DNA from 4 places in the Paenibacillus sp. FSL P4-0338 genome. Region 1 is predicted to be linked to each of the others. Evidence: riboswitches for the same ligand, from Rfam matches in the RefSeq annotation. Region 1 holds a riboswitch; each other region holds the start of a gene.
The links. Region 1 has a riboswitch for cyclic di-GMP ahead of MKZ07_RS28630 (PA14 domain-containing protein). Riboswitches for the same ligand answer to the same signal wherever they lie in the genome.

Region 1 (4,379 bases):
ACAGGTATGGATATGTTGCCTGCTCTGGAGAAAAGCGCACTTGCAGGTACGGTTCCCTTCACCTGGCTAGGGCTCTGCCACATCAGATGGACATTGGCATCGCCAGCATTCTCATAGTACTCTACTTTGATATCGTACAATTGCCCGGCAGTTAAGGCTATGCTTCCTGTGCGGGCAGTTCCGCTCTGTTTGACCCAGCTGTCAATGACCGGTGTGCCGTTCACCCACAAGCGGATACCGTCATCCGATGTAGTATAGAACTGATAAGTCTCACTGTAAGCCGGCTTAATCTGTCCGGTCCAGCGAATTGAGAAGTAATCTACGCCCAGTGCGGCATTAGGAGTCCCCTGACGCCAATTGAAGCTGATGACATCATCGTTACGCACCATAACCGGTGTCCCCGAGAGCGTCATGTTCTTGAAGTATTCTCCAAGCAGGCCATTCTGGCCAGGCTTACTCTCCGGGTCGCCGAAGGTTGGGACCGGCTTCTGAGTCGGCGCAACGGTTGGTGTTGCCGTCGGCGTTGGCGTCGGTGTTGCGGTTTGTGTCGGTGTTGCTGTTGGTGTCGGTGATACTGTAGGCGTCGGCGTTGCCGTTGGCGTTGCGATTGGCTTAGGAGCCGCCGCCGGAGCAGACCAGGCCTTATATTGGTCACGGGTTAGTGTGTAACTGTCATTCATGAAATTCTTGATTGTCGCCGTGCTGTTATTCTCATAGAGCATCTTGCCCCAGTTCATCATGAACACGTAATTCTGCTGGTTCAGCTTTAGCTTCGATATATTTGGCATTTCACCGTTCTCGCCGATGCCGATCGGTTTGCCGCCAGCCAGGCTGGTCAGATCATCATGATATTTATTGGAGTAGTCGTTATTATATATATCTGCTGCCAGCACATCCACTCTGTCCGCACCCGGATAAGTCCGTGGATAGGGATCGGAGCTTGCATTAGGCGCATTCGGGTTCCATACCCAGAGCAGATTATTTAACTGATGAACGTTCACGAACCGGTCATACATAATATTCCACAGGGCTGTAAAATTATCTTTCTTCCCCCACCAGAACCAGCCGCCGTTCATTTCGTGGTAAGGTCTCCAGAGGATCGGAACCTTAGCATCCCGCAGGCTTTTCAGAGAGACCGCTACTTTATCCAGATCGGTGATCAGTGCATTATACTCTGGCGTTCCGGGGGTTACGTATTTGTTAAATTGCGCCTGGGTGATCGGCTTCTGCACATTGGACCATTCGTACTTGGTGCCTGGCAGATTCTGGTGGAAGGTCATGGCGACAATGCCGCCCGCTCTGGACCAGTTCGTCGCACTCCAGACGATATTTTTGCGTTGTGCAGCTACTCCGCTCTCACTCTGCCCACCGATTGCTCCCAGCTCATAACCATGCAGTGCTGCGTATTGTCCGCTTGTTCCCTTCAGCTTGTTGCTCAGCTCATCCGGACTCTCGAAATAGTCATGCTGGCCTGTAATGATTCCATTTCCCGAGATATCATACAGATTGTTCAGCAGCTTGACCGCCTCCGCTGAGGCGTTAGGGTTCACCGGCGCTCCTTCAGAGGAGGCAGCCTTGACGGTGGAAGGGGCGATTCCCAGTCCCACAGGTACAGCAGACAATACCACGGCCAGCGACAGCACAGCGCAGAGCAAACGAGACTTACGGTAAGTTTTCACAATATTCTCTTCCTTTCGGTAGCCAGGCTGCCACTCTTGCGAAGGCCCTATAGCTTTGCGTCCCTGTCTTTCGATCAGGTTTGCCTTTGTCGTTTTGGAAGGATCAATCCCTCTTACCGTAAATTATCGTCTTTATGCAATTTTTTTGTAGAGCAAACGCGAATTTCTCCGAATAAATAGTTCCGAGTACCTGTTTTGATTCTGTAACAAATGGTTAAATAGATAAGTTAGACCTACGAAATGAACTGATGTAGCGCTATATCCTCCCAGTCCAGAGTAATACGGATGTTATCTTCCTCTACCAGCTCCGACCCCGTCTGCACCTCAATGAACTCCACATCGGTAAGAGCAAGAATGGCATGCTTGGTCCCTTCCGGTATCCGCACCACATCTCCTGCCTTCACCGTATGCATCTTCTCATTGATGACAATGCTGGCTTCCCCGCTGACGAAGGTCCAGATTTCACTGCGTTTGTGATGCAGCTGATAGCTGATATTTTTGCCCTCATTGATGAAAATCCGCTTGGTCAGCACCTCGTTGCCTTCGTCATACTTTACATAATCTATCACCTTGTAGTGGCCCCAGCGGCGCTCCTCGTACATCGGTCTTTGTTCAAAAGACTTCAGCACTTCCTTGATCCGCGGACTCTCAGTCTTGTGCGTCACCAGAATGCCGTCCGGGCTGGCAGCGATAATCAGATCCTTCGCCCCGATCACGGTAATCGGAATATCCAGCTCGTTAATGAGGCAGGTCCCCTCGGAGTCAGCGGTCACAAAGCCTTTGCCGACATGGTTGCTGGTCATTTCCTCGGTCAAGGTGTTCCAGGTACCCAGGTCCTTCCAGAATCCGGCATACGGCTGTACGACGATGTTCTCTTCTTTCTCTACCACTTCGTAATCGAAGCTGATGGAAGACAGCAGCTTATACTGCTTCTGCAGTTCCTCATAATTAAGCGGCAGCCCTTTGCGCTGCAGGATATCCAGCAGGTAACCCAGACGGAAAGCGAACACCCCGCAGTTCCAGAGAGCCCCCTGGCTAATCAGCTCCTCGGCCTGCACACGGTCCGGCTTCTCCTGGAAGTGGCTGACCTGCAGATAACCATTCGCTCCCGCATCTGCACCCGTTGGAATAATGTAGCCGTATTTCTCCGAAGCATGCTCGGGAACTACGCCCATCAGCGCCAGGTTCGCCCCGCTCACCAGCATGGTGTTCTCCAGTTGCAGTACCGTTTCGAAAAAGGAGGATTCCACGTATGGGTCCACCGGCAGAATCGCCACGGTCTCGCTTGGGGAAACCCCTGCGATGGAATAGAGGTAGGCCGCCGTCAGCGCAATGGCCGGGAACGTATCCCGCCGCTCCGGCTCCACGATGATCGGCACCTCGCTGCCGAGCTGGCTCTGGATCATCTCCACCTGGCTGCGTCCGGTCGCCAGATAAGAGGACCCGGCCATGCCGTTCTCCTCCAGCTGTCTCCATACCCGTTGTACCATTGATTCCGGTTCACCTGCCGGACTTGCCAGTACCTTCAGAAATTGCTTGGAGCGTGAATCATTGGACAACGGCCAGAGCCGCTTGCCGGAGCCGCCTGATAGAAGTACTAGTTTCATAGTGAACCCTCCATATCGTATTGTTATTGGGTATTTCTTATTGCGGCTGTGTGTTAAAATCCCGCCTGTTATGAGGGTCGCTGCAAGGAATTTTGGGCTTACGGCCGCTGTTGTCTCCAGATGTTGTTGATTATATTGCTTGCAGCAGATAATATCCGGAGACAAAGGCGGACGCTACCGCTCCTACAGCTCCAAAATTCCTCTCCGCTCCATTTCATAACAGGCTTGTGATTTCATATCCGCTTCGCCCGCAGGCGAAGCTCCCGGTTAAAGATCCGGGTATTGCCGCTTGTTGTAGCGGCAAGGGGGGCCGGGCTGCCGCTTGTTCCAAGGCGTCGCCGCTGACCTAGCGGCTAGAGAAAGCAAGAATTCCAAGACAATGGAATTCAAGACCGGGATTCAAGACTCTTGTTCCAAGGGCTTGCCGCACAAATTTGCGGCGGCAGAAGCTGGTTAGTTTAAGTACGTGACACAAATGCTGCTCAGTTGCTCCATTTGGCTCGAATCCGAGAAATCAAGGGCACTTGTGCTCCTCATTTGCTCGTTTAGCCAACTTTCCCAGGATTCAGGGGCACTTGTGCTCCTCATTTGATCGTTTAGCTAACTTTCCCGGGATTCAGGGGCATTTGTGCTCTTCATTTGCTCATTTAGCCAACTTTCCCGGGATTCAGGTGCACTTGTGCTCCTCATTTACTCATTTAGCCAACTTTCCCGGGATTCAGGGGCACTTGTGCTCCTCATTTGCTCATTTAGCCAACTTTCCCGGGATTCAGGTGCACTTGTGCTCCTCATTTGCTCATTTAGCCAACCTTCCCGGGATTCAGGAGCACTTGTGCTCTTCATTTACTCATTTAGCCAACCTTCCCGGGATTCAGGGGCACTTGTGCTCTTCATTTCACCGTGCAGCCCACTTTCGGCACATCCAAGGGGATTTATCCCTCTTATTTCACCGCGCAGCCCACTTTCAGCGCATTCAAGAGGATTTATCCCCTTCATTTCGCCGCGCAGCCGATCCGGCGCAGCTCCTCCAGAAAAGGCTGACTCGCCGTGGATCGCTGCCCTTGACCGCAGGTCTACACCGCGCCAGCCACGC
Region 2 (4,379 bases), on a different contig from region 1:
GCTGCAGAAGGAGATGCATTACACACTGTCTCATTACCAGTGCCGTAAGGACATTGGCAAGCTGACACAGTCGACCACCCATCTCATCAAGGTTCACTCCTATGTCAAAGCCATAAGCGAAGAAATCGCTCTGCTGCCGGCCCATTATGCCGCCGCTGATTGGATGCTGGAGGTTGTAACCGCAACGGCAGACTGCATCGCCCTGTATGGCACACGGACGCTATCAGATGCCGAATGCAGCGGACGTTCACTCCAGGAGAGTCTGAGAAGAGCCCGCGACGTGCAGCTCGCCTGGTTCTCGCAGCTGCAGGATCAGTGCCCGCTCGCAGCCTTCCGTGATCTCGGTGCGGTGTTCTCCCACCTGAACCGGATTCTTGAAGAGATCGAACGCGCCGATTACGCCGCGCTTTCCACCGCACCACAGCATGTCAAGACACACCCTGCACGCGCCATCCAATTCATACAAAAAGGACTCTTCCACAAGCTATAAGCTTGGGAGGGTCCTTTTTTTTGTGTTGCCATAACTTTTCGGTGGGATAGGATGCTTGCGGGTAAAGTGGCTTGGGTAGCAGCACGTAAAGTTATAGCAGTTGGAAAAATGACACTTGATTCAGCCGAATTATACGCTTTAATTGAAGCAGTTGGATAAAGTACATCTAATCCGCCGAATTCTCTGGAATCCGTTAAAAGTGGGCAAAATATGTGTTGTTTATCCATCTGCTGTTCCCATAGGCGGCATTCATCCAACAGCAAGTGGACAAAATCCAACTGCTATATAAGACGCATTTAAGATTAGAACTTAAAGCCTGCTCCTCGCTGCGGTGAACATATGCCCCTCCGCTGCTTTTTGCTTTTTCCACCTGCCGGGCGCAGAAGACCGTCCCCCTTTTTCCAGTTCTCATGACTTCCATAAGCTGTAAGCGCTGGGAAACCAGTTTTTTTGTCGAAATAGAGCTGCATATTTTAAGTTTTTTGATAAATAGGCATAATATAGTTGAAAAATAGCTCTTTAAGTACTAGAATTAAGCTTGTTTGCAGAAGTTAATGCCGCACAAGAACTATTTATGACTCTTTTTGTCGATTACAGTCGATCACAATTCATCGCCTCTACAGGATGTATCTCATTGATCTATTTCTAAAGGCAAACTTCCCGAAAGGGCAGGACGCAAAGCCATGGGCCTAAGAACGCCGGAATCTGCGTTTACGGTCGCCAGGCTGCCAATAGAGACCACTTAAGCCAACTGTTTACGGGAAGTCTCCCGGGCTTGATGATGTTCTTTCTCTGTACGAATTGCCATTGATCATACGAAAAAGTGAGGTTACAACCATGCCGCAGCAGGATATCGAACCAAGCCGATATGAATTCGTAGAGTCCCTGATGCACGAACGTAAAGGTCTCCTGGATTCATTCTCTGTGGAGGGCCGGGCTTCTGACGGGACAACTGGGGATAAGAATGGAATTATCCTCGTGCAGGACAACCAGATATTCATTACTCCCCCGCTCCCCGGAGGCACTCCCGCCCGCATTTCTGCGATCCACCCTGTTGTCCTGAAGATCAACTGGAAGACCGTTACAGCGCCAACCGAGGTGACCAAGGCAGATTATATTACCTGGGAGATCTGCGAGAAGCCGCAGTATGAAATTACCGTATCGCCTGACAAGCTCAAGGTCCATTTCACTTTATACCGTGCAGAGAAGTACGCCTGGAACCTGGTCAACTGCCCCGCCGCCTTCGAGGCGGTCGTCCGTGCCCAGCCCAACCCGGCAATGCTGCTGTCCACGCTTACCATAGATCAGATTATCGCCTCACTGGACAACCGTTTTATTTTGCGCAACCTGAATATTCCCGCCCTGTACGCGGAGCTGGAGAACCCTACATATCTTCCCGTATGCATCGCTGAAGGAAGAGCCCCGCTGCCCGGCAAGGAAGCCCGGCTGGAATTGCAGCTGCCGGAGCATACACTGGTGGGGAACGGGATGCTTCATAGACAGGGAAGCCGGGCTCAGAAGCCTGCGGATACCATGGAGTATCTCCGTTTCCCGGGAGCCCCCTTTACCTTTGCAGGTGAAGTCTTCGCCCGCAAACTGCCGCCGGAAGAAGGCATTCCCGGCCTCGACACAGACGGAAGGGTCCTGCCCCCTCCCCCGCCGCAGGATATCTACTTTGCTGCCGGTAATCATGCCAAGCTCCTTCCCTGTGGTAATATCGTAGCCAAGCACACAGGCAGACCCCGTATCTGCGGAGGAAACAGCAGCGTCCGAATCTGTGACTTCCCTCCAGTCTGTCTGCTGACCAGGGAGATGATGGACCCTGGCGGTGACGTTATGTTCGCAGGCGACATCATTGTACCGGGTGATCTGGATGGATCTGTAAGGATCGAAGCCCTGGGGAATGTGTACGTCTATGGCGATATACGCCAATCTACAATTATAGCCACCGGCAGCATTTATGTTAGCGGCCAGGTTACCGGCAGCGGCCTGTACGCCGGATATGCCGGGGTACAGCAGCATCGTTTGCACAGCTTAGCAAGCCTGCTGCGGACAGAGACGGACGGACTGCTTGAGGCAGCGCGCCAGCTGGCCAAGAATGTGGAATCCCGACAGCAATCCGTGAATTACGGCCTGGTGGTTATGCTGCTGCTGGAGGATAAATACAGCCATCTCGACAGCCTGATCCGCGATTTCCAGGCTGCCCTAAGCCGTATGAACGGAGAGTTCGGCTTCGGCACGGACCCGCTCCGGCAGATGCTTGAGGTATTCGCCCATCCGGGACAATACACCGGGTACATTACAGACAGTGTCCTAAGCCGCTTCTCCAGGCTGCTGCTTAAGCTGGGCGAGGAGATTGAGCTGCTCCAAGAGGAGCATGCGGTGATTAACCTTGCCCGGTCGCAGGACAGCCGCCTGGAGTCCGGCGGCAAGCTGCTTGTGCGTGATTCCTGCTAAGACTACTACTAGATAAGGAGAAGTGAGCGCATGCGATATAACCGTCTGGGCAATAGCGGCCTGCAGGTATCCGCCCTGGGTCTTGGAACCAATTCATTCGGCAAACGGGCAGATCTGGAGACCTCGCTCCGCATTCTGCACACCGCTATGGATCAGGGCATTAATTTCATCGATACCGCCAATATCTATGCCGGCTCTGAATCGGAGCGGATCATCGGCCTTGCGCTTGAAGGCAGACGCCATAACACAGTGCTGGCGACCAAAGCCGGATTGCCGAAGCATGAGGGACCCGGCGGCAGCGGCTCTTCGCGCCATCATCTGATGCAGGAGCTGGAAGGCAGCCTGCGCCGGCTGAAGACCGACTATGTGGATCTGTATCAGATCCATACCTTCGATCCCTACACACCGCTGGAGGAAACCCTGCGCACGCTGGATGATTTGATCTCCGCAGGCAAGGTGCGGTATATCGGAGCCTCCAATTATGCCGCCTGGGAGCTGATGAAGGCGCTTGGGATCAGCGAAGCCCGTAACTGGGCGAAATACATCTCTATCCAGTGCAGCTATTCGCTGGCTGACCGTACGCCCGAAGCCGAGCTGCTTCCGCTCTGCCTGGATCAGGGTCTGGGCATCATCCCATACTTCCCTCTGGCGGGCGGTATCCTTACCGGCAAATATTCCGGCAGCAGCAAAGCCCCTGCCGGCTCCAGAGCAGAGACCGATCCGAACTTCCTCCGCTTCCTTACCCCGGAGCGCATCTCGCTCGGGGAGCAGGTTCAGGCGATTGCGGAGGGGCTGGGCACCTCACCTGCGGCTCTATCCCTGTCCTGGCTAATGAACCGGCCCGCGGTCTCCACGGTGATTGTCGGAGCGACTACAGTAGAACAGGTACAGTATAATCTGCAGAGTCTTTCTGCTTCGCCGGATGCGGGGATACTTAAGCAGCTTGACCTGGCCAGCGCCGCCTTCTGTACCGGCGAGCCGTTTGCGGTCTACCGGCTGCCGTAAGCGGTGACGGTGACAGTGACGTTCATATCTATAAACACACAAAGCGAGCTCCCGTAGACGGAGACTCGCTTTTGTGTATTTTGGCTCATGAAGAATGTGTATTATACCGCAGCGATGAACCGCTCCATGTCTTCCTGTACGGTAGTAATACCGCCGATGCCGAAGGTATCTACCAGAACCTTAGCTACGTTAGGCGACAGGAAGGCCGGAAGCGTAGGGCCCAGATGAATGTTCTTCACGCCCAGATGCAGCAGCGCCAGCAGTACGATCACCGCTTTTTGCTCATACCAGGCAATGTTATAGGAGATCGGAAGATCGTTAATATCCGCAAGACCGAAGACTTCCTTCAGCTTAAGTGCTATAACCACAAGAGAATAGGAGTCATTGCACTGGCCGGCATCAAGTACGCGCGGAATTCCGCCGATAT
Region 3 (4,379 bases), 430 kb from region 1:
TTGGTTTAGGCTGTTCCGCGTTCGCTCGCCGCTACTGACGGAATCACTATTGTTTTCTCTTCCTCAGGGTACTTAGATGTTTCAGTTCCCCTGGTCTGCCTCTGCGTATCCTATGTATTCAGATACGAGTAACTGCGAATTACCACAGCTGGGTTTCCCCATTCGGACACCCCCGGATCAAAGCTTGCTTACAGCTCCCCGAGGCAGTTTCGTTGTTCGCCACGTCCTTCGTCGGCTCCTGGCGCCTAGGCATCCTCCGTGTGCTCTTAGTAGCTTAACCAACGTTCCGGTGTTTTGCTTGTTTGCACAATCAAAAACCTTCACTTTGTAGCAACTAATAACTATTTCAACTTGCTTACACAAGTTTCAGCTAAAAGATGTTCTAAAACGCAAATTCGTTTCGGTATCCAGTTTTCAAGGATCAAGGTAAAGATGAGAGCTTAAACTCTCAAAACTGACCAACGAGTGAGTAACAGGCCTAAACCTGATTGGTGGAAGCAAGCTTCCGATTTGAATGTCTTCATTGCAGAAGACGATTCTCCATAGAAAGGAGGTGATCCAGCCGCACCTTCCGATACGGCTACCTTGTTACGACTTCACCCCAATCATCTACCCCACCTTCGGCGGCTGGCTCCCTTGCGGGTTACCCCACCGACTTCGGGTGTTGTAAACTCTCGTGGTGTGACGGGCGGTGTGTACAAGACCCGGGAACGTATTCACCGCGGCATGCTGATCCGCGATTACTAGCAATTCCGACTTCATGCAGGCGAGTTGCAGCCTGCAATCCGAACTGAGACCGGCTTTGCTGGGATTGGCTCCACCTCGCGGCTTCGCTTCCCGTTGTACCGGCCATTGTAGTACGTGTGTAGCCCAGGTCATAAGGGGCATGATGATTTGACGTCATCCCCACCTTCCTCCGGTTTGTCACCGGCAGTCACTCTAGAGTGCCCAGCTTAACCTGCTGGCAACTAAAGTCAAGGGTTGCGCTCGTTGCGGGACTTAACCCAACATCTCACGACACGAGCTGACGACAACCATGCACCACCTGTCTCAACTTTCCCCGAAGGGCACCTGATGCATCTCTGCTTCGTTAGTTGGATGTCAAGACCTGGTAAGGTTCTTCGCGTTGCTTCGAATTAAACCACATACTCCACTGCTTGTGCGGGTCCCCGTCAATTCCTTTGAGTTTCAGTCTTGCGACCGTACTCCCCAGGCGGAGTGCTTACTGTGTTAACTTCGGCACCAAGGGTATCGAAACCCCTAACACCTAGCACTCATCGTTTACGGCGTGGACTACCAGGGTATCTAATCCTGTTTGCTCCCCACGCTTTCGCGCCTCAGCGTCAGTTACAGCCCAGAAAGTCGCCTTCGCCACTGGTGTTCCTCCACATATCTACGCATTTCACCGCTACACGTGGAATTCCACTTTCCTCTTCTGTACTCAAGTCACCCAGTTTCCAGTGCGACCTCAGGTTGAGCCCAAGGTTTAAACACCAGACTTAAATAACCGCCTGCGCGCGCTTTACGCCCAATAATTCCGGACAACGCTTGCCCCCTACGTATTACCGCGGCTGCTGGCACGTAGTTAGCCGGGGCTTTCTTCTCAGGTACCGTCACTCCGGCAGCAGTTACTCTACCGGACGTTCTTCCCTGGCAACAGAGCTTTACGATCCGAAAACCTTCATCACTCACGCGGCGTTGCTCCGTCAGGCTTGCGCCCATTGCGGAAGATTCCCTACTGCTGCCTCCCGTAGGAGTCTGGGCCGTGTCTCAGTCCCAGTGTGGCCGTTCACCCTCTCAGGTCGGCTACGCATCGTCGCCTTGGTGGGCCATTACCCCACCAACTAGCTAATGCGCCGCAGGCCCATCCCCAAGCAGCAGATTGCTCCGCCTTTCATTCTCTCCTCAGGAGAAAAAAGAAATTATCCGGTATTAGCTACCGTTTCCGGTAGTTATCCCAGGCTTGAGGGCAGGTTGCCTACGTGTTACTCACCCGTCCGCCGCTAAGTCTGAAAGGAAGCAAGCTTCCTTTCAGACTCCGCTCGACTTGCATGTATTAGGCACGCCGCCAGCGTTCGTCCTGAGCCAGGATCAAACTCTCCAAATTGGTATTTAGAAAGAGCGATTGCTCATTTTGAAACATCTGACGAGAATTTACATTCTCTAATTTGGATCTCACCGAAGTGATCTCCGATACTCACTCGTTGTTCAGTTTTCAAAGATCAAGCTCGTTATCAGCGCCGCTTACCGCGTCACCAGCAACTCTTATAATATATCACGTTCATCCGAGCAATGCAAGCTTTATTTTTGAAATTACTTATTTAAGTAATTCTCATTTCCTTTGCCGCTCCAACAACGCTTACTTATAATAACCTATCCTTCTATTAAAAAGCAACCTTTATATAAATAAAAATAACCCGCTTAATGATTAAGCGGGTTATTCTCAGGTAATGCTATAGTTCACAGCTATTCTTAGTAGAATTTCGCTGCAGTGTATTTGCTTGCTGCTTTGACCAGTTCTGTTGATACTGTGTTCTTGCCCAGACCTGCATCTACTGTAGTATCAATCGTTACCCATTTGCCATTTAGGAACACTTCGTTCCAGGCATGGTATGAAGTTACATAGCTTGTATTTCCCATAACCAATTTGGTTGGAATACCTTCACTGCGGAGCATAGTAGCGAACAAGGATGCGTAATCGTAGCAGATCCCTTTGTTGGTAGCCAGCGTGTTATCGTTGTTCGGAATATAATCTGTGCTTACGCTGTTAGCCAGAGAGTAGTCATATTTCACGTTAGCTACGATGTAATTGTAGATAGCCTTAACTTTGTCTGCATCTGTGGTCAGACCCTTTGTAAGCTGGGCTGCCTTTTGAACGGATTTATCGGAAGAACTCCACTTAACATTCTGTACAGAGCTCAAATATACGGCATTCACATTGCTCATTGAAAGAGAGACAGTCTCGGAAGATAGCACTTTGTATTTGTTGCCCGTAGTATTCTCAAGAACGGATACCTTGTAAGAGCCGTTTCCTTGTTGCAGCGGGAACGTCTCGTTCGGCTTGGAGGTGTATAAGTTGTAAGTATAGCTGTTATTGTCCTTGGTAATCATGAGCTTCATCTTCTTGTCCTTAGGAACATCGTACGAAACCCCGATAACCCCTTGATCAAGTTGTCCAACATTTAACCAGCTTGAATCTGCATTAGCAGCTTGAGCAGTGCCTGTCTGCACGGAAGTGACGATTACAAAAAGTGTAATTAGCATTAAATAAAACTTTTTCATGGATAAAACCCCTTTCGGTAGCTGGCTGCCATCCATGACGGGAAGGCCCTTTAGCTTTGCGTCCCTACCTTTCGATAGGTTTGCCGTTATCGTATAAGCTTTATCTGTCCAATCTACTACCACATAATGACAGATTCTGAATTAAAACAAACAAAAAAAGCCTCTTCATTCGGTAGCTGGCTGCCATCCATGACGGGAAGGCCCTCTAGCTTTGCGTCCCTACCTTTCGATAGGTTTGCCGTTATCGTGCATTAGCTTTTGATAGTTCTATTTTACCATACACATCTCTATTAGCAAGACCCAAATTGCTAGATTCCACCACAAATATACTAAAATTTTATGTTTTTTCGACCTTTATCGCCTTGTTCTGATAGATTCAGGTGAGCTTCGCATGAATGATGAGTCTGTGGGTCGGGTTGACAAGCGGATCACAGGTAATGAGGGTCAGAATCTTATCATTATCATTTCCCTTCAGTACCGAAATATCGGTAGGCTCTACAATAGATACATCATATACAACATACTTGTATTCCTGGCCGCTTGTAATAACAGTAATGGTGTCCCCATTACCGACCTCATCTAGTCTGTTGAACAGCCGCCCTGCCGTTCTTGAGCGGTGTGCCGCAATTGCTGCATTGCCTACCGCGCCAATCGGAGCTGTCTCCTTCATATGCGCCGCAGCATGCTTCATATTGGTCTTGGTGGCGCCCTCCAGAACAGGCAGCTTCAGATCGATTTTGTCGATTTCAATAATGGCAGTGATCTTCCCTCCAACTTCAATCTCGGGCGCTGCAGTGGGCACCGGCTCTTCCGCACCAGACTCTTCCGCGAGCAGCTGGGTGACTTCCGCATAAGGCTTGCTCAGATCCTGGCTGGCAGGAGCCGTAGCCGAAGGAACGATTTCACTATAAGCCTGTTCGGCCTCTTCCAGCAGCTTCTGCTGTTGACGGTCCTCGTACCATTCGCTTCCTTTGGGGTAGAGCATAATCAGGACCCCGGCAAGTATAATCAAATAGGATAACTTCCGCATGACAATCGCCTCCGCAATATAGAATAACTGCAGCCCCGCAGGATACGGGGAATATATACTGTCTCTT
Region 4 (4,379 bases), 730 kb from region 1:
CTTGCCTTCCTTCATCTGGTCAAAGGCCTGCTGGAGGACGCTCTCTGCCTCGGCAATCATGTTCTTCAGATCATCTGCTGTAATTACCTTCTCGCGCTCCAGGCGTTCTGCATAAGCGCGGTACACAGTAGGGTGGTTACGCACTTTGCCGTACACAATCGGCTGGGTGGTCTCAGGATCATCCATTTCATTATGCCCGTGGCGGCGGTAGCCGATCAGATCAATCAGGAAGTCCTTCTTGAACATATGGCGGTAAGCACTGGCCAGACGTACTGCGGCAATGCAGGCTTCCGGGTCATCGGCATTGACATGCACGACCGGAATCTCATACCCTTTGGCCAAGTCGCTGGCATAATGGGTGGAGCGGGAATCCTCGCTCTCTGTGGTGAATCCGATCCGGTTATTGACGATAATATGCACGGTGCCGCCATTCTGATAACCCTGCAATTTGCCGATATTAAGCGTCTCAGCGACAATGCCCTCTCCAGGGAAGGCGGCATCGCCGTGCATCAGCACAGCCATGGCCTTGCTTGTGTTCAGCTTAGGCAGTCCCGGATCGTTGCGCTCTTCCTGTGCGGCGCGTGTGAAGCCCTCGACGACAGGGTTAACGAATTCAAGATGGCTCGGGTTATTGGCCAGTGTGATCCGGGTGCGCACGGTCTCGCCTTCGCGGACGGCACGGTCAGCCCCGAGATGATACTTCACATCACCGCTCCAGCCGTAGGTCACGCCCATGGAGCCTTCCGAAGGGAACAGTTCCTTGTTCGGCGAATGATGGAATTCCGAGAAAATAATATCATAAGGCTTGCCCAGAATATGAGCCAGCACATTAAGTCTTCCGCGGTGGGCCATGCCCATCAGGATATGCTCTGCGCCGTCATGCGCGGCGGCCCGCACAATCTCATCCAGCATCGGCACGAGGGCATCATTGCCCTCCAGGCTGAACCGCTTTTGGCCGACGAAGGTCTTGTGCAGGAAGGTCTCGAAATGCTCCACCTGAACCAGCCGCTTCAGCAGCTCTTTGCGCTCTGTATTATTCAGCGGGGCAGGGGAGGTCATCGATTCCGCCTGGCTGTTGAGCCAGCGCAGCTCGCGTTCATCATGCACATGCCCGAATTCATAGGCAATGGTCTGGGTATAGGCCTGACGCATTCTGTGGACGGCATCCATCGCGGTATGCACATCTGCAGGGGCATTATCCCAGATCAGCGAAGCGGGCAGAGCATTAAGATCCTCGCGGGTAAGCTCGTAGGTCTCCAGCTCCAGCCATTTGGCCATCGGGTTCTTGCTGCGCTCCAGCGGGTCAATGTCTGCGGCCATATGGCCATATATTCGAATATTGGCGATCAGCTTCGAGGCCTTGACAGCCTTCTTGAGCCACTCGGCATCTGCTGATACGGCAGGCCTTGGAGCCCTCTCGGCATCGGGTGCCAGTGGAGGGGGGCCGGATACGGTGAAGAGATCGCGGTAATGTTGTTCAACAGAAGAGGGGTCCTTGACAAATTGCTCATATCTTTCTTGGATGTAGCCCAGATTGGGGCCGTAGTATTTGCTCCATACTGTGTCGTTATAGGGCTCTTTGACTGCCATGAATAGGTCCTCCTAACGGATAAACTCCACGCGAGGCATCCAGTGTGCCACTTGGCGGAGCTGCAAATGTTTGCGGTTTCATTCTCATCCTATTGTGCTACTTTCCGGCGGGGTAATCAATTCATACTTTCGGTCAATCCGTTCGCAATTCGGCATGATTCATTACAGTATTCATACGGAACTATCATAAATAGAAATAAATCCATATCACTGTCCGTTATCTATACAGATGGGTAATTGTCTCTATACGATGTTGCGTGGTGCGGTAAAGCGGAGTAGTTAGAGTTCCCTTTAGCATAATTAAACTATTACTTAGGGTTTGAACTTGGAACTGGAAATATTTATACAAGCCGCTGGCAATTTCAGCTAAGTTTCCTCACATTTTATCATAAAAAAATTCCAGAAAACGACACACTAATCGCGTATGATCTTGTATAATGTTATTGCGGAGAACGGTTTCATCGATTCTTGCCAGATCCTTTCATGATGGAAAGGGTCCAGTAAAAGGTAAACCTGCCGAAAGACAGGGGCACAAAGTCTCGGATCTAACGTAGAGATACTACAAAGTAGCAATACTACTATGATGGCCGGACTGCCTGGGGACGCGAAAATTCTAGGAGGAGATTTCTTGGATATGTCCAACCAGGGGAATGACGAGCTGCAGGCAGTAGATCTGGATTTAGAATGGGTGCACTTGCTGATGTCTGCCAAGCAGGCGGGGATCGCGGCGGAGGATATCCGCCGGTTTCTAAGTGAAAAGGCACTCCAGGCGATGTAAGGGCGGTCATCATTGTTAGGATACATACAGAAAAGGCACAGCGTCCGGTACGCTGTGCCTTTTCTGTATGCCGCTTGAAAGAATGCCCTCGCCGAAGGCGGCCTCCCTGCCGTGCGGAGTCTTCCTTGAGGCATACGATGCTACGTCTAGTTGTCCTTTTGTTCCATGCGCCATTTCTGGTAATCGAGGAATTCCTTGAATTCGCGTTTGCTTATACCGGAGGCCATAGCCTCCTGAACCAGCCGGAACCATTCCCCGTCCAGTGCCTGTTCTTCCGTCTCTGCCAGTCCGCCATACAGCAGTACATGAATGGATACCTGAAGCGCGTCTGCGATTTTTTCGATGAATTGAATGGAGGGGTTGGATTGAATATTCCGTTCCACATTACTGAGGTATGATTTCGCCACATCAGCCTTATCCGCAAGCTCGGATAGCGAATAGCCCTTCTCCAGCCGGAGTTTGTGGATGCGGCTTCCCATAGTATCTGACACGATTACAACGCCCTCCGTACTTTTTTGGTAAAAGATAAGAAGTGATATGCTTCGCGCTATACCGTAGCCCTATCTTTCTCGCAGAAACGGTGCCGCTCTTTAAAAAGAAGACAAAGCCGTTTCCACTTGTCAGTATAACAAAAATCTGCAAATCGGACAAAAATCCTTGAACCCGGAAGCGGGGAAAAGGAAACGGCATACCCGGCCCGGATGGGGGAGGATATGCCGTTCTTGATCGATAAATGCAGCTTTGGCCTACTTGGCTTCTCCCACTCCTTGAAGTGCATCGAAGGTCCAGTTCAATGCTAAGCCGTCACCCTGGAAAATATTCTGATCGAGCGTATTGTCCACGAACTCGAAGGCGATCTTGAAGGTCTTGGACCCGGCTGCGGCAATCCCTCCCGGCAGTATACCTGCTGCTACGAGATCGTAGCTGGGGGTGTTTTTCAGATCCTTCAGGGAGATCTCGGACAGCACATGACCGCTTAATGAACCGCCGGTGTATGAATTATCGAGGAGCTTGACCTTGAAGTGGTCTCCGAGATCCTGGCCTGCGTTATCGCCCTTGGCATCGGTCACGGTGTAAGTGGTGGCAAGCTTGAGGAATTTGATATCCAGTGTGCCGTCATTGGACAAGGTGAAGGTGCGGACGGTATAGTCTCCCGGCTTCAGATTCGTCAACGCTACCGGAGTATTGAAGGAAGAGCCAAGCTTCAGCGTACCTGCGGCGAAGGTTGCCGTGCTGGTGGCTGTGGAGCTGAAGTAAGCGAACGTGCCCCCGCCGATTAAAGACAAACCCAGTGCTGCTGATGCTACGCCAAGACCCAATGTTTTTTTGATACCCATGATTAATTTCCTCCTCGAATGGTTTGTTTTGTTGGTAAATTATTTGAGACTGCCTTTTTCCTGGTTGGCTTCAAAATTCAGCGTCAGCGCAAGCGTATCGCCCTGATAATAGTTCTGCGGCTGGAGAGTCTCCTTGAAGGCGAATTGAATGAGCAGATTATCGGAGGTTCCGGCTTTAATGCCGGACTTCTCTCCGCCCAGGATCGCTCCGAGAATTCCCCGGGCCACCAGATCGGGACTCTGCTTCTCCAAATCGGCCAGCGAGATGACCAGAAGCGGCGCTTCTTGCTTATCCTTGTTCGCGAGGAAGGTCACAATAATATCATCCTTGAAATTATGGGAGCCGTTGTCTCCCAGAGCGTCTGTAATGACCGATGAGGTGCGCAGCACTACTTTCGGAATGTTAAGCGTCCCGTCATTTATAAGCTTGAAATCTCTTAAGATGCTGTCTCCCGGCTTGAGGTTGCTGAGATTAACAATGACAGAGGGATCAGACTTCAGTGATAAAGTTCCGTTGTTAAAAGAAGATGAGGTAGTAGAGGTGCTGCTGAAGTAAGCGAAGGTGCCTCCGCCGACCAGGGTCAAGCCTAATGCTGCCGATACAACGCCGAGACCTAATGTTTTTTTGACGTTCATTTGTTCATCCCTCTCTCTTATGAGTCTGGTTTGTGCAT

Region 2: linked by a shared signal. The riboswitch ahead of MKZ07_RS21525 (flagellar assembly protein A) and the one ahead of MKZ07_RS28630 (PA14 domain-containing protein) in region 1 are both predicted to bind cyclic di-GMP.
Region 3: linked by a shared signal. The riboswitch ahead of MKZ07_RS26835 (transglutaminase-like domain-containing protein) and the one ahead of MKZ07_RS28630 (PA14 domain-containing protein) in region 1 are both predicted to bind cyclic di-GMP.
Region 4: linked by a shared signal. The riboswitch ahead of MKZ07_RS25575 (anti-repressor SinI family protein) and the one ahead of MKZ07_RS28630 (PA14 domain-containing protein) in region 1 are both predicted to bind cyclic di-GMP.

Annotation. Positions count from the first base shown of each region.
Region 1 covers NZ_JBBOCG010000002.1:1,070,957-1,075,335, reverse strand. The annotation lists gene MKZ07_RS28630 (PA14 domain-containing protein) at 1-1,679, opposite strand, end outside; cyclic di-GMP riboswitch class I at 1,694-1,774, opposite strand; gene MKZ07_RS28625 (sugar phosphate nucleotidyltransferase) at 1,913-3,286, opposite strand; gene MKZ07_RS28620 (UDP-glucose dehydrogenase family protein) at 4,360-4,379, opposite strand, start outside.
Region 2 covers NZ_JBBOCG010000001.1:4,901,440-4,905,818, forward strand. The annotation lists gene MKZ07_RS21520 (FUSC family protein) at 1-490, shown strand, start outside; cyclic di-GMP riboswitch class I at 1,131-1,223, shown strand; gene MKZ07_RS21525 (flagellar assembly protein A) at 1,328-2,947, shown strand; gene MKZ07_RS21530 (aldo/keto reductase) at 2,978-3,952, shown strand; gene hcp (hydroxylamine reductase) at 4,054-4,379, opposite strand, start outside.
Region 3 covers NZ_JBBOCG010000002.1:642,640-647,018, reverse strand. The annotation lists rRNA gene MKZ07_RS26845 (23S ribosomal RNA) at 1-280, opposite strand, end outside; rRNA gene MKZ07_RS26840 (16S ribosomal RNA) at 547-2,107, opposite strand; gene MKZ07_RS26835 (transglutaminase-like domain-containing protein) at 2,473-3,282, opposite strand; cyclic di-GMP riboswitch class I at 3,296-3,377, opposite strand; cyclic di-GMP riboswitch class I at 3,451-3,532, opposite strand; gene MKZ07_RS26830 (class D sortase) at 3,659-4,312, opposite strand; gene MKZ07_RS26825 (GtrA family protein) at 4,379-4,379, opposite strand, start outside.
Region 4 covers NZ_JBBOCG010000002.1:343,416-347,794, forward strand. The annotation lists gene MKZ07_RS25570 (2-oxoglutarate dehydrogenase E1 component) at 1-1,590, opposite strand, end outside; cyclic di-GMP riboswitch class I at 2,087-2,190, shown strand; gene MKZ07_RS25575 (anti-repressor SinI family protein) at 2,225-2,368, shown strand; gene MKZ07_RS25580 (helix-turn-helix domain-containing protein) at 2,515-2,847, opposite strand; gene MKZ07_RS25585 (TasA family protein) at 3,115-3,705, opposite strand; gene MKZ07_RS25590 (TasA family protein) at 3,745-4,341, opposite strand.